Regions from separate parts of the Rossellomorea sp. DUT-2 genome, predicted to be linked through region 2. Evidence: riboswitches for the same ligand, from Rfam matches in the RefSeq annotation. Region 2 holds a riboswitch; the other holds the start of a gene.
The links. A riboswitch is a leader RNA that binds a small molecule or an ion and turns the genes downstream of it on or off. The one in region 2 is predicted to bind S-adenosylmethionine.

Region 1: another riboswitch for S-adenosylmethionine. It lies ahead of ACOSV2_RS17025 (methionine ABC transporter ATP-binding protein); the one in region 2 lies ahead of ACOSV2_RS16170 (homocysteine synthase).

Annotation. Positions count from the first base shown of each region.
Region 1 is NZ_JBQPEO010000004.1:359,099-363,478, reverse strand. Features, by position in the region: gene ACOSV2_RS17040 (carboxymuconolactone decarboxylase family protein) at 1-1, opposite strand, end outside; gene ACOSV2_RS17035 (MetQ/NlpA family ABC transporter substrate-binding protein) at 138-959, opposite strand; gene ACOSV2_RS17030 (methionine ABC transporter permease) at 975-1,643, opposite strand; gene ACOSV2_RS17025 (methionine ABC transporter ATP-binding protein) at 1,640-2,662, opposite strand; SAM riboswitch class I at 2,812-2,918, opposite strand; gene ACOSV2_RS17020 (hypothetical protein) at 3,029-3,379, opposite strand; gene ACOSV2_RS17015 (thioredoxin family protein) at 3,658-3,972, opposite strand; gene ACOSV2_RS17010 (toprim domain-containing protein) at 3,978-4,337, opposite strand.
Region 2 is NZ_JBQPEO010000004.1:169,638-177,497, reverse strand. Features, by position in the region: gene ACOSV2_RS16180 (S41 family peptidase) at 1-1,383, opposite strand, end outside; gene metX (homoserine O-acetyltransferase MetX) at 1,557-2,630, opposite strand; gene ACOSV2_RS16170 (homocysteine synthase) at 2,714-4,009, opposite strand; SAM riboswitch class I at 4,255-4,374, opposite strand; gene ACOSV2_RS16165 (trans-sulfuration enzyme family protein) at 4,470-5,609, opposite strand; gene ACOSV2_RS16160 (DUF302 domain-containing protein) at 5,735-6,118, opposite strand; gene ACOSV2_RS16155 (peroxiredoxin family protein) at 6,210-6,791, opposite strand; gene ACOSV2_RS16150 (hypothetical protein) at 6,784-7,401, opposite strand; gene ACOSV2_RS16145 (HAMP domain-containing sensor histidine kinase) at 7,493-7,860, opposite strand, start outside.

The sequences.
Region 1 (4,380 bases), 190 kb from region 2:
TTTCATTCAGCTCCATTTCTGAAATAGATTCATCGGAAATAGTATGAACCAATAAGGAAATGATTATGTTAAAAAGTTTGGAAGACCTTACAATGAAAAAACCCGATTCTGATCAATATCAGTATCGGGTTTCGATATTATTCACTTACCGGAACGACGGCTCCATCCCATTCTTCATTGATGAAGTCCTGGATTTCTTTCGAACGCAGTGCTTCCACTAGTGCTTTTACTTCCTCTTTGTTTTCATCACCTTTGTTCACTGCAATCACATTCACATAAGGAGAGTTACTATCTTCAATGGCAATTGAATCTTCAAGGGGTTTCAACCCTGCATCAATGGCATAGTTAGAGTTGATGACAACCGCGTCTCCTTCTTCGTTTTCATACATTTGTGGGAGAAGAGCTGCTTCGTACTCATAATCAAATTGAAGGTTTCTAGGGTTTTCTTTGATGTCTTCAAGTTGGGCTTGCGTATTTTCCACCCCATCCTTTAAGGTGATGAGTCCTTTTTTCTCTAATAATGTAAGGATACGTCCATGATCCGATACAGAGTTACTCATTAAGATCGTAGCGCCTTCAGGGAGCTCCTCGAGAGATTTGTGTTTTTTCGAATAAACACCGATCGGCTCAATATGAATTCCGCCTGCATTGACAAAATCATATTCATTTTCCTTCATTTGCAAGTCCATATAAGGAATGGTTTGGAAATAGTTTGCGTCAATATCCCCATTGTCCAAATCTTTATTAGGGAGGATATAGTCTTGATACGTCTCAATTTGCAAGTCGATCCCTTTTTCTTCTAAGACAGGCTTCACTTGTTCAAGGATTTCAGCGTGTGGAATATTAGAAGCTCCTACTACCAATTCCTTTTCGTCATTTCCGGAACCCGAATCACTCCCACATGCTGCCAAGCCAAATATACTAGTTGCTGCTATAACTCCTGCTACCCATTTTTTCATTTCATTTCTCTCCTTTTATCTTTTATCTAATTTATTTGTAAAGAAATCACCCAGTATCTGAATTGCAAACACAATGAGTAAAATCATAATGGTTGCGGCAATCGTCACGTCTTCCCTGCTTCGTTGGAAGCCATCCAAATAAGCTAAGTTACCAAGTCCACCTGCTCCGATGACCCCGGCCATTGCCGTGTATCCAACAAGGGCGATGGCTGTCACCGTAATTCCTGAAATCAAAGCCGGCATGGATTCTGGTATCAGTACTTTCCATATAATTGTGCTGGTCTTTGCCCCCATCGCTTTCGCGGCTTCGATGACGCCTTTGTTCACTTCTCTTAAAGCAATTTCTACCATGCGGGCGTAAAACGGAGCAGCCCCGATGATCAGTGCCGGCAGAGCTGCATTCGCTCCACGGATTGTGTCCAATAAAAACTTGGTGAACGGAATTAACAACACGATCAAAATAATGAATGGAATTGATCTGAACACATTTACAACTGCACTTGTAATCGTATATGTCAGTTTGTTATCCCATAGATTTTCCTTAGAAGTAAGGAAGAGCAAAATCCCAAGGATCATTCCAAGTACAAAGGTAATCAATACAGACATCCCGGTCATATACAGGGTTTCGAGGGTTGCTTCCCACATCTTCTCCCAATCTACATTTGGAAATAAGTTTTCAATCATCCTCTCAACACCTCCACTTGAACCAGTTGCATTTGAGCAAACGCCAATGCATCATTAATGGTTTGTTCCTCCCCGTCAAGGTGAACAAATAACGTTCCATAGGCACCTTTTTGGGTTTGGGAGATTTGACCTTGCAGGATGTTTACGTCTAAGTCAAACTTTCTTATCAGCGCGGTGATGAGCGGCTGCTCAGTTGATTCACCTACAAAAGTGAATTTCAGCACTTTTCCATTAGGATATTGCGTCAATAGGTGGTCAATGGTTGGATCCGTTTCCTTTACTTGCGAGACTTCTCTTACAAAACGCTTTGTCACTTGCTCTTGTGGATTTCTGAACACTTCCAATACATCCCCGAGTTCCACGACTTTTCCCTGTTCCATGACTGCGACACGATGACAGATCTTTTGAATCACGTGCATTTCGTGAGTGATCAAGACTATCGTCAGCCCTAAGCGTTTATTAATATCCACCAATAGATCAAGGATGGAATCGGTTGTTTGTGGATCTAGAGCGGAAGTAGCTTCATCACATAGAAGGACATCGGGATTGTTCGCAAGCGATCTGGCAATCCCCACCCGTTGTTTCTGTCCGCCGCTCAGTTGAGACGGATAGGCATCTCCTCTGCCTTCCAATCCAACAAGCTTCAGTAATTCATTGGCTCTTTGTACTCTCTCTTTCTTTGATACTCCAGCAATTTCTAACGGGAACTGGATATTTTCCAACACAGTACGAGACCAGAGGAGATTAAAGTGTTGAAATATCATCCCTATTGACTGTCTTGCTTCCCGAAGCTTTTTACCCTTTACTTGGGAAACGATTTGTCCGTTCACGTCCACTATTCCATCTGTAGGAACTTCAAGACCATTAAGCATGCGGATCAGCGTACTCTTACCTGCCCCACTATAGCCAATCACTCCAAAAATTTCTCCTTGGGCAATCTCGATATTGACGCCATCAACGGCTGAGATCGGACCGGATTTGGATTGATAGATTTTCTTCACATCTGAAATGGTAATCATGTTGTATTCCACCTTCTTTCGGAGTAAAACGACCCGTTTAATCAGAATTATAGTTGTACTTATCTGATGTTTCCTGCTCCTTTTCTGAAGCAATAAAAAATGCCTTCCTGCGATAAGCAGAAAGGCATAATCATATAGGACTATCCTTTCTCTCATCTTTCAAAGCAAATGCTTTGAGTGAATTGGCACCATTTCAATTTTCATTGACGGTTGCCGGGCTTCATAGGGCACGTCCCTCCACCTCTCTTAATAAGAGTTAAGTATATTATTTAATTATTTGGAATAGTTAAAGACTCTGAAAATTTGCTACAAGAGAGATTCTATCACCGGATATAGTGTGTGTCAATTATTTTTTCTCTTCGATGTTTAAACTTCAATCGGCTCTTTTTCTCTGGATCTCGTTAGCCAAAGGACCGACTCCACAAATAAGAGTGGACGATACCCTCCCCTTATAGCCAGGGATCCGTCCTCAATCAGTTGAGACAACCGTTCTTCCCCCGAAAGTAGAGAAATCAGTGTTTCCTCAACCCCTTCAATGACGAAATGAGCGTCACCACTTAAATCGTCTAATAATGCGCACCTCTTACTCGAAATAATAATGCCGTATATGTCACTTCCACAATCAAAATGAAGAATAAATGGGTTGTCTGGAAATAAGAGTCGTAAGTGATATCTTGAATGACACTGATCTACTAATCCCTCTAAATATATTCGCATGATTACCCTCCCAGTGAAACTTCTATATAATAACAATTCCACTTTTAGGTATTTTACCCTTCAATACTTTCTCGACATGTTTTGAACCGGTCCATCTTATTTGTCGAACAGTAAGAATTTGGATGATGTCTAGTCAAAATATGATGCCATTCGTAACATTTCCCGAGAAATATGTCTTCGTTTGTAGAAAGAAAATGGTTCTATAATTGTATTTCATGAGGAAATAGGTGAAATCAGACAAATAAAAAAGACCTTCTCCTTAAAGGTCTCTTATCCCTCTAACTATCCGCGGTCTTGTTTAGGGTTTCATATAAAAATGGCACGGATTGAAAGGCATAAATCCTTTCCTGTTCGACACCATCCTTAAATAAAAGCAGGCAGGGTACACTTTCGATGGATTGCTCTTCTGCAAATTGGGGCAAGTAATTCAAGTTGGACTTCGTAAAATGAAAGGATTGTGGAAGCTTCTCCACTACGTCAATCATCTTGCTTGCAACCTGACAGGTACCACACATCGGTGTATAAAGATAAACAGCTTCGAACGCATGTTTTTCAATCAATTCTTTTAAAGTTTCGGTACTACTTACCTCAATCAAAACTAGATCATCCTTTTTCCTAGAAATTCTTTATGAACGTCTATATTGGCTCCTATAAGCACTGACGCCAGGTGATACTCCGGTGCTGCGGCCACTTCCTTGTACATACGATCAATATACAAATGTTCAGCTTCTGGAAACTCACGTTTAAATTGCTTGCGTAGTTTTTCACCTGCATCATCAGCATCTACTAATATATAGACATCCCTTTCCAATAGAGCATCAATGAGTTCGTCCATTTTTGTAATGCTAATGGTCCCGTTTGTACAAATAATTTCAATCGGTTCTTTGATGATACCCCTTACTTTACGTTTGTCCGTTGTTCCTTCGACAATGATTACTTTTTCGTCAAGTTCCATCATGATCATCACCTTATCTTTCATAAATAAGATTACGATAGTATAT
Region 2 (7,860 bases):
ATTCTTTACCGCTTCAAAGATTTCTTCCTGTAATCTTTCCCCCGTTACAGAATCAATGATCCCTGTAACATCGATACTCTCCTGACTTTGGAAATCCTTTACTGCCTTTTCCGTTTTCTTACTGAAGTATCCATCCACGCGGTCAATGGAGAATCCAAGTCCTTGAAGCATTTCCTGGGCGTTTTGAATCTGTTCATTGTTCATCCCTTCTTGAAGGGGCTTTTCAATTTGAAGCGGGTGGGCGTAGAAATAGGATGGCTGTCTGACAGGGATATCCGGTTTGATCCCCTTTTTATGAATCCAGTTTCCATTTGGCGTCAGCCACTTGAACATGGTCAACTTGATATTGCTGCCATCTCCCATTGGAACGGCTTGTTGTACCGTGCCTTTCCCAAAGCTCTTCGTTCCGATGAGTGGATATCCTTCAGCCTCTTTTAGTGCACCAGCGAGAATTTCAGAGGCCGAGGCACTTCCTTCATCTATCAACACTACAACAGGGTAAACCTTTCTTGCTTTACTGTTTGAGAAAGATTTCATCACTTCCCCACTTCGCTCTTGAATTTGAACATACGGCTTTTTCTCCGTTACAAATTCTTTAAGAATTTCTTCTACACTCGAAAGGAGACCTCCTGGGTTCCCTCTCACATCAAGGACCAATCCTTCTACCTTTTTCTTCTCAAGTTCCTCTAATTGCTTTTTAAAATCAACGGCGGTATTTTCTGAGAAAGTAGTAATCTGGATGTATCCCGTTTTCTTTCCATTTACTTCCTTCGCATCAGAGAGGACCGTCTCGACAGGTATTTTATCACGTTTCACAGATACTTTGATGGGTTCCGTCAGTCCTTCCCGCGTAATTTCCAATTGAACCTCAGTACCCTTTTTCCCTCTGATTTTCAAAGTAGCTTCGTATAGGTCAAGTCCTTCGATACTATTTCCGTCTACTTTAATAATCCGGTCATTCGGTTTCAGTCCCGCTTCTTCCGCAGGAGAATTTTTAAAAGGTGCAACAATGATCAGCTTTCCGTCCATGATTGTGACTTCTGCTCCAATTCCTTCAAAAGAAGAATCCAAAGCGTCATTAAACTGCGATGCCGTTTCGGCATTCATGTAAACGGAGTAAGGGTCATCCAGTGTCTTCAGCATTCCCTGAATCGCACCTTCCACGAGCTGCCCTTTATCCACATCCTGAAAGAACTTGTCACTAATCAAGTCATATGCTACTTCTACTTTGTGCAGCTTGTCATTGAGCTCGCCTTTTCCGTCAAACTGAGCAAGCTCGTCCCCACCCTTGCCCGTCCATTCCAAGCCGCCATACATTCCTCCAGCACCGATCAGCATGCTAATGATGATTGTGATGATGAGCTTTCTGCCCGTCCACTCCATATATTCCCCTCCAGCTTGTTGTTGGTCTTGTATAGATAAGAGTGGCGCGACTAAGGACGCCAGCCTTTCTTATCCAACGAAAAAGACACCACACAAAAACGCGCTAAGGCGGTGCGATGTCTTTGCTTATCTAACTATATGCCGGAGGGGGACGAGTTATGATAAGGGAGCTCTTATTTTGCACCTGTAAAAACTCTTTGAACGTGATAGTTATTGAGATGAGAAGCAATGATTCCTCCCCACTTTTCAAATTCCACCAGGAATCCGTCATGACCAAAGGAAGTGGAGATAAAGTAATGTTCACTCCTTGGTACAAGATGTGTAAATTCCTTTAGGTAGTGAGGTGAGTAAATTAAATCTCCTTCATAACTTATTGAAATCAGTTCACACTGATAATTCTTCGCTACCTCTTCTATTCCTCCTCTTCCCCTTCCGATATCATGTGAATTCATCGCTTTCAGCAGGGTAAGATAGCTGTTTGGATCAAACCGCTTTCCTAATTTCTTTCCTTGGTAATCGAGATAGCTTTCGACATTGAACCGTTCGTTTTGCTTTTCACGTTGGAAACGCTGATCGAACAGCTCCTGAGTCCGGTACGTGACCATACCGACCATTCTGGCAATCTCTAACCCTTTTAAAATAGCGCCTGGTGGATAATGCCCCTTTTGAAACCCGGGATCCTCTTCAATCGCGGTGATTCCGATGTGATTATAAGCGAGACCATAATCATTTAAGGCAGGAGTGACGGCAAGGGCGAATACTTTATTGATATAGGCAGGATACAGGGCTCCCCATTCCAAGGCCTGCATCCCTCCCAGGGAGCCTCCAATTACTGCTTCGATTTGGTCGATTGAAAGTTGTTGAAGTGCTTTATATTGGGCATGGACCATGTCCCTTATCGTAATACCCGGGAAGTCCGGACCGTATCGTTCTCCCGTATGTTGATTGGTGGACGCCGGTCCCGTACTTCCTTCACATCCTCCTAATACATTAAAGGCAATCACATTAAAATATTCAGTATCAATATACGACCCGGGACCAATCAGTCCGTCCCACCAGCCACGGTCTTCACTCGTCCCTTTCACGATATGGGTCCCGGTGAGGGCATGGCAAACCAGGATGGTCGGTCCGTCTTTGTTTCCTGTTCGTTCATACGTAAGATCTACATTTTTCAACGTGGTGCCTGACTCTAATGTTAGGGATGGGATGGTAATGGAGCTAACTTCATAGGTGTATGGCCTCTCCATTCCTCCACCTCCTTTTTTGGTGTTATGGTTGGGGTGATCAGGATTTCACCCGGTATACCCCCGCTGGTTCAAAATATCTCCCATTATACCCGTGATGTTTCTAACGCCACTTCAATGGCATGATCCAAGTCCTCGATCAGGTCCTTCACAGACTCTAATCCAACAGAAAGTCTCACCAGATCCTCGGTCACACCTGTCGCACGGATTTCCTGGTCGTTTAATTGCTGATGGGTCGTGGATGCCGGATGGATAATCAGTGATTTCGCATCTCCTACGTTGGCAACATGAGACCAAAGGGAGATATTATCGACTACTTTCCGTCCTGAATCCCTACCACCTTTAATACCAAAGACGACGATGGATCCCGCTCCGTTTTTCAAATATTTTTGAGCAAGTTTATGAGACGGATGCTGCGGCAACCCAGGATAGGATACCCAAGCGACACCATTATGCTGATCTAAATGCTCCGCAATCTTCAAGGCATTCTCTGTGTGACGTTCGATGCGAAGATGCAGCGTTTCTAATCCCTGTAGCAATAGGAATGCGTTTTGAGGACTTAAGCACGCTCCCAAATCACGAAGCAGCTGCACTCTTAATTTTGTAATAAAGGCTGCAGGGCCCACATCCTGTGCGTAGCGAAGTCCATTATAGCTCCGGTCCTCTTCCGTGAAGCCCGGGAACTTATCATGATTCCAATCGAACTTCCCACCGTCTATCACCACTCCCCCGATTGCTGTACCGTGACCGCCGATCCATTTTGTTGCAGAGTGGATGACGATATCCGCTCCCCACTCGATCGGCTTACATACATATGGAGTGGCAAATGTGTTATCGATGATCAGCGGGATATGATTTTCATGAGCCACCTTTGCCACCGCTTCAATATCGAGGACGTGAAGACTCGGATTTCCGATTGTCTCTGCGAATACAGCTTTCGTTTTAGTAGTGATCGCTTTGCGGAAATTTTCCGGGTCAGTCGGATCTACAAAATGGACCTTGATCCCGTATTTCGGAAGAGTGGTCGAGAATAAATTATAGGTTCCACCGTAAAGATTGGTAGCTGCTACAATTTCATCACCTGCTCCTGCGATATTCAAGATTGATAGAGAGATAGCAGCCATTCCGGATGAAACACCGAGTGCTCCAATTCCCCCTTCTAAAAGAGCAAGGCGCTTTTCCAACACGTCTACTGTCGGGTTCATGATACGGGTATAAATGTTTCCCGGTTCTTCAAGGGCAAATAATTTTGCAGCATGATCACTGTTATCGAAAACATAGGATGTCGTTTGATAAATCGGCACTGCTCTTGACCCTGTTGATGGATCCGGCTCCTGGCCACCGTGAAGAAGTAGTGTGTCGAAATCGAATGATTTTGTCATAGAGAATTCCTCCTAAAATGGTTTTTGGGGATTGGGTTTGTTTAAATGCTACGGTTGACATATTCAGCTGTTAAAAAAGATGTTTTTTTCAGCTGCTGAAATTTTTCAAAAAATCAGCAGCTGAATATCTCCAAACATTCTTGCAGAACACCCTAATGTCTGAAATGTGTTTTACTAAGAAGATAGAAGAGGAAAAAACAAAAAACCCTCTTCCTAAGAAGAGGGTCTAATTTAATAGGGTCCTCCTCTTATCTTTCAGGCAAATCGCCTGCAGGAATTAGCACCTTTTCATGCGACGCATTACTGCGCACATGAAGGTTGCCGGGTTTCATCGGGCCTAGTCCCTCCACCTCTCTGGATAAGAGCATGTAGTTGTCAATGTGAAAATTCTTGCGTTGAGATGAATTATAAGGGGTAAACGACCTCAACGTCAAGTGTATTTTTAGAATTTTTCCATTATTTAATTTTTAACAGAAGCTGCAATCGCTTCGTTCAATTGAGCGACAATGTCTTCCCCGTCTTCAATACCTAACGATATGCGTACGACATGTGTGTTTATGCCCAGTTTTTCCTGCGCATCTTTCGGTAGAGCGCGGTGGGAGGTTCCTAAGGGATAAGAAACCGTTGTTTCCACTCCGGCTAAGGACGGGATGATTTTAATCCAGGCAAGTGATTTGAAAAATGTGCTGATATCACATGTGTTGGATAGCTCGATCGTTACGATGGCTCCATTTCCTTTATCGGATAAATCCGTTGGGTAATAGACTTCCTTCACATATTCATTTGTTCGAAGGTCCGACGCCAGGACTTCGGCATTTCTTGCTTGGGTTCCCATTCTAAGAGCCAATGTTTTTGCTCCGCGGCATGTCAGCCACGCTTCAAATGGACTCAGGTTCGATCCGATGTTGACGACTTTTTCTCTCGCTTTTTGGACAAGCTCTTCTTTTCCCACGACGACTCCTGCTGTGATATCACTGTGTCCTCCGATATACTTCGTGGCACTGTGAGCGACCAGGTCCACTCCTTCTAAGAAAGGCTGGCGCAGAAACGGTGTGGCAAATGTGTTGTCGATCATAGTTTTCAGGTTGTGTTTTTCCGCGAATTCGACCATTTTCGGGATATCTTCCACTCGCATAAACGGGTTTGTAACGGTCTCACTGTAGAGGAGTTTGGTTTGTGGAGTAATGGCCTCCTCTAATTCTTCCACACTTGTAAAATCAACGAATGAAGTAGAAATACCGAATGATTTCAGCTCTTCTTTTAACATATGGAACGTACCGCCGTATAAATCCTCAGCGGCAATGATATGATCGCCTGATTGCACAATAGCAAGGATTCCAACAAGGATGGCCGATAATCCAGAAGAGGTTGCGACACCTGCCTTGGCTCCTTCCAAGTCAGCTACCATCTTACCAAGCTCGTCTGTATTTGGATTTCCCGTTCTTGTATAGAGATAAGGGGATTTCCCCTCATAGAAACCCTCCAACTCTTCTAAAGAGGTAAAAGAAAATGCAGATGTTTGATAAATCGGAGTCGTCTTACTGCGGATTTCCTCAGTCCCTTTTAACTGACTATGTACGACCTTCGTTGTGAACTTCATCTCTCTGTCATCCTTCCTGAATCTATGTATTTTTAAAAGTGTATCATATTCAGAAGATTGTGAGGAGTATGAGGTACCGAAGGCATAAAAAAAACACCTGTCCACTTGCAACAGGTGCTGGTCGTTTATTGAACGTTATCTAAACATCCGATCAAGCGATTTTCAATATCCAATGCCAGGCTTTTCAGTTCATCGTTATCCACCATTTCGATCAGCTTGCTTGGTTTTGCCATACCGATCTTGGTTGTACCGCCTTCTGTGTATACCGTGACTTTACATGGGAGGAAGTAGCTTACGAGCATGCTTTCTTCCAGTACTTTTTTGGCTTCATGAGGATTACATACCTCTAATACGACTACTTCTTCATTGAAATCAAGGCCCTTATCCTGAAGCTTCTGAGCAAGATCGAGATTCCATAGTACACCGAAGCTTTCATCTTTAAGGTTGGATTCTACCGCTTCCACAGCTTCTTTCACATTCATCGAGACTTCTTTAGTGTAATGAAACATGTTCACATCTCCTCCTTTTTTGATCACATTCATTTAATACCTCATAGCGTATAAGGTCAAACATCGATATTCAGAGGTCCGTCCCTCTCCATTATTCCATTCCTTCGACCATTTTACCCATCATTTCTTCGTTCATGGGACCGACGATTTTGTGTTGGATGATGCCTTTGGTGTCGATCATGTAGGTGGTCGGGATGGTGAACGCCCGGTATTCGTCTCCGATTTCACCCTTTTTATCCATTGGGATGGGAAAGGTGAGTTCGTAGCCGTCGATGAATTCCTGGACAGCCTTTTCCCCATCGTCCATGGACGTCAGGTTGACGGCAAGGATTTCAACGTTTTCTTTCTCTGCATTCTCTTCGTAGTAGCTCTGCATATGAGGCATTTCGGCTTTACACGGAGGACACCAGGTAGCCCAGAAGTTCAGGATCACTTTCTTACCTCGATAATCTGAAAGCTTTACGTCTTCACCAGCTAAGGTGGTTAATTCAAAATCCGGAGCGCGGTCCCCTTTTGCTAGCCCCTGCGCTGCATTAGACAGATCCATGGATTCATTGGCTAATTGAGCGGCCTCTTCTCTTGCCTTCTTTTCCTGCTGATCCTGAAAAAAGTTCGCTAAGAAAATGCCGATCAGAAGCGCAACGATGGCCAACGCAAAATTTCGTTTATTCATTGTGTTTCCTCCTTACGTTTAAAAGAAAGATGAGATAAGTCATCATGATCAGATACGTCCAGGCGGTGACGGTAAATTCAAATCCGCCAATGAAGGCACTTAGAAATAGCTGGACTAACGTAAACATAACCAATAACTGTCCTGCCCAAATATCGCCGCCGGGATCACTGTTTTTTTTAATAAAAAAGACAAGGATCAATAGATTGATTAGCACTTGTATACCAGCTAGAAGATAGTGGTGATGAAGCATATGAAGCACAGCTTCAAAGACAAGAACCGTGACCATCCATGAAATGATTATAGTAAACGGATGATCTACTTTTTTAACAAATATGTAAGTTAGAGCCGCTATCAGTCCTAACCAGTACCCAATGGTTCCTCCGTGAAAATAGAGGATCGTAATGGGATGCTCCATAACCGTTTGAAAGTCAACCACAATCACACTCAGCTTCCAGACGAGTAAAAAGGTAAATATACTATTGGAATACCAATCGCTCGCTTTTCTTTTCCAGAAGAAGAGGAACAAGAATGTGAGTATGAACGATGCTATAATGGATCCCCATGAAGCAGGGAATGTGAAGGAGCCTATAGTGTACCATTGTTGTGTCATGATATTCTCCTTAAATCATTCTTTATTTAGGAATGGGAAGTCGAATTTCAAAGGTATGGGAAGAGCTATCAGTAACGAGGGAAAGGTCTCCTCAATGAGCTTGCACAATTTCTTTGGCAATTGCGAGTCCCAGTCCGGTTCCACCTGTCACTAGGGAACGTGAAGCATCCACTCGATAAAAACGTTCGAAAATAAGCTCGCTTTCTTCGATGGGAATCCTTCTTCCTTTATGTGAAAAACGGATAAGATAATGTTCCTTCTCTATACAGCCTTCTATCCTTACCTTCTTCCCATTGTCATAATCCACAATATTTTGAAGGATATTGCTAAGGACTTGATTGAGTCCATCTGTACTCCCTTCCAGATTGAAAGGCTTTATATTGTAGTCCAATTCTATACCTTTCTCAAGAAATTTGACGTGAAAGATGGTGATCCGTCTCTTTATGAGTTCGTGGATGA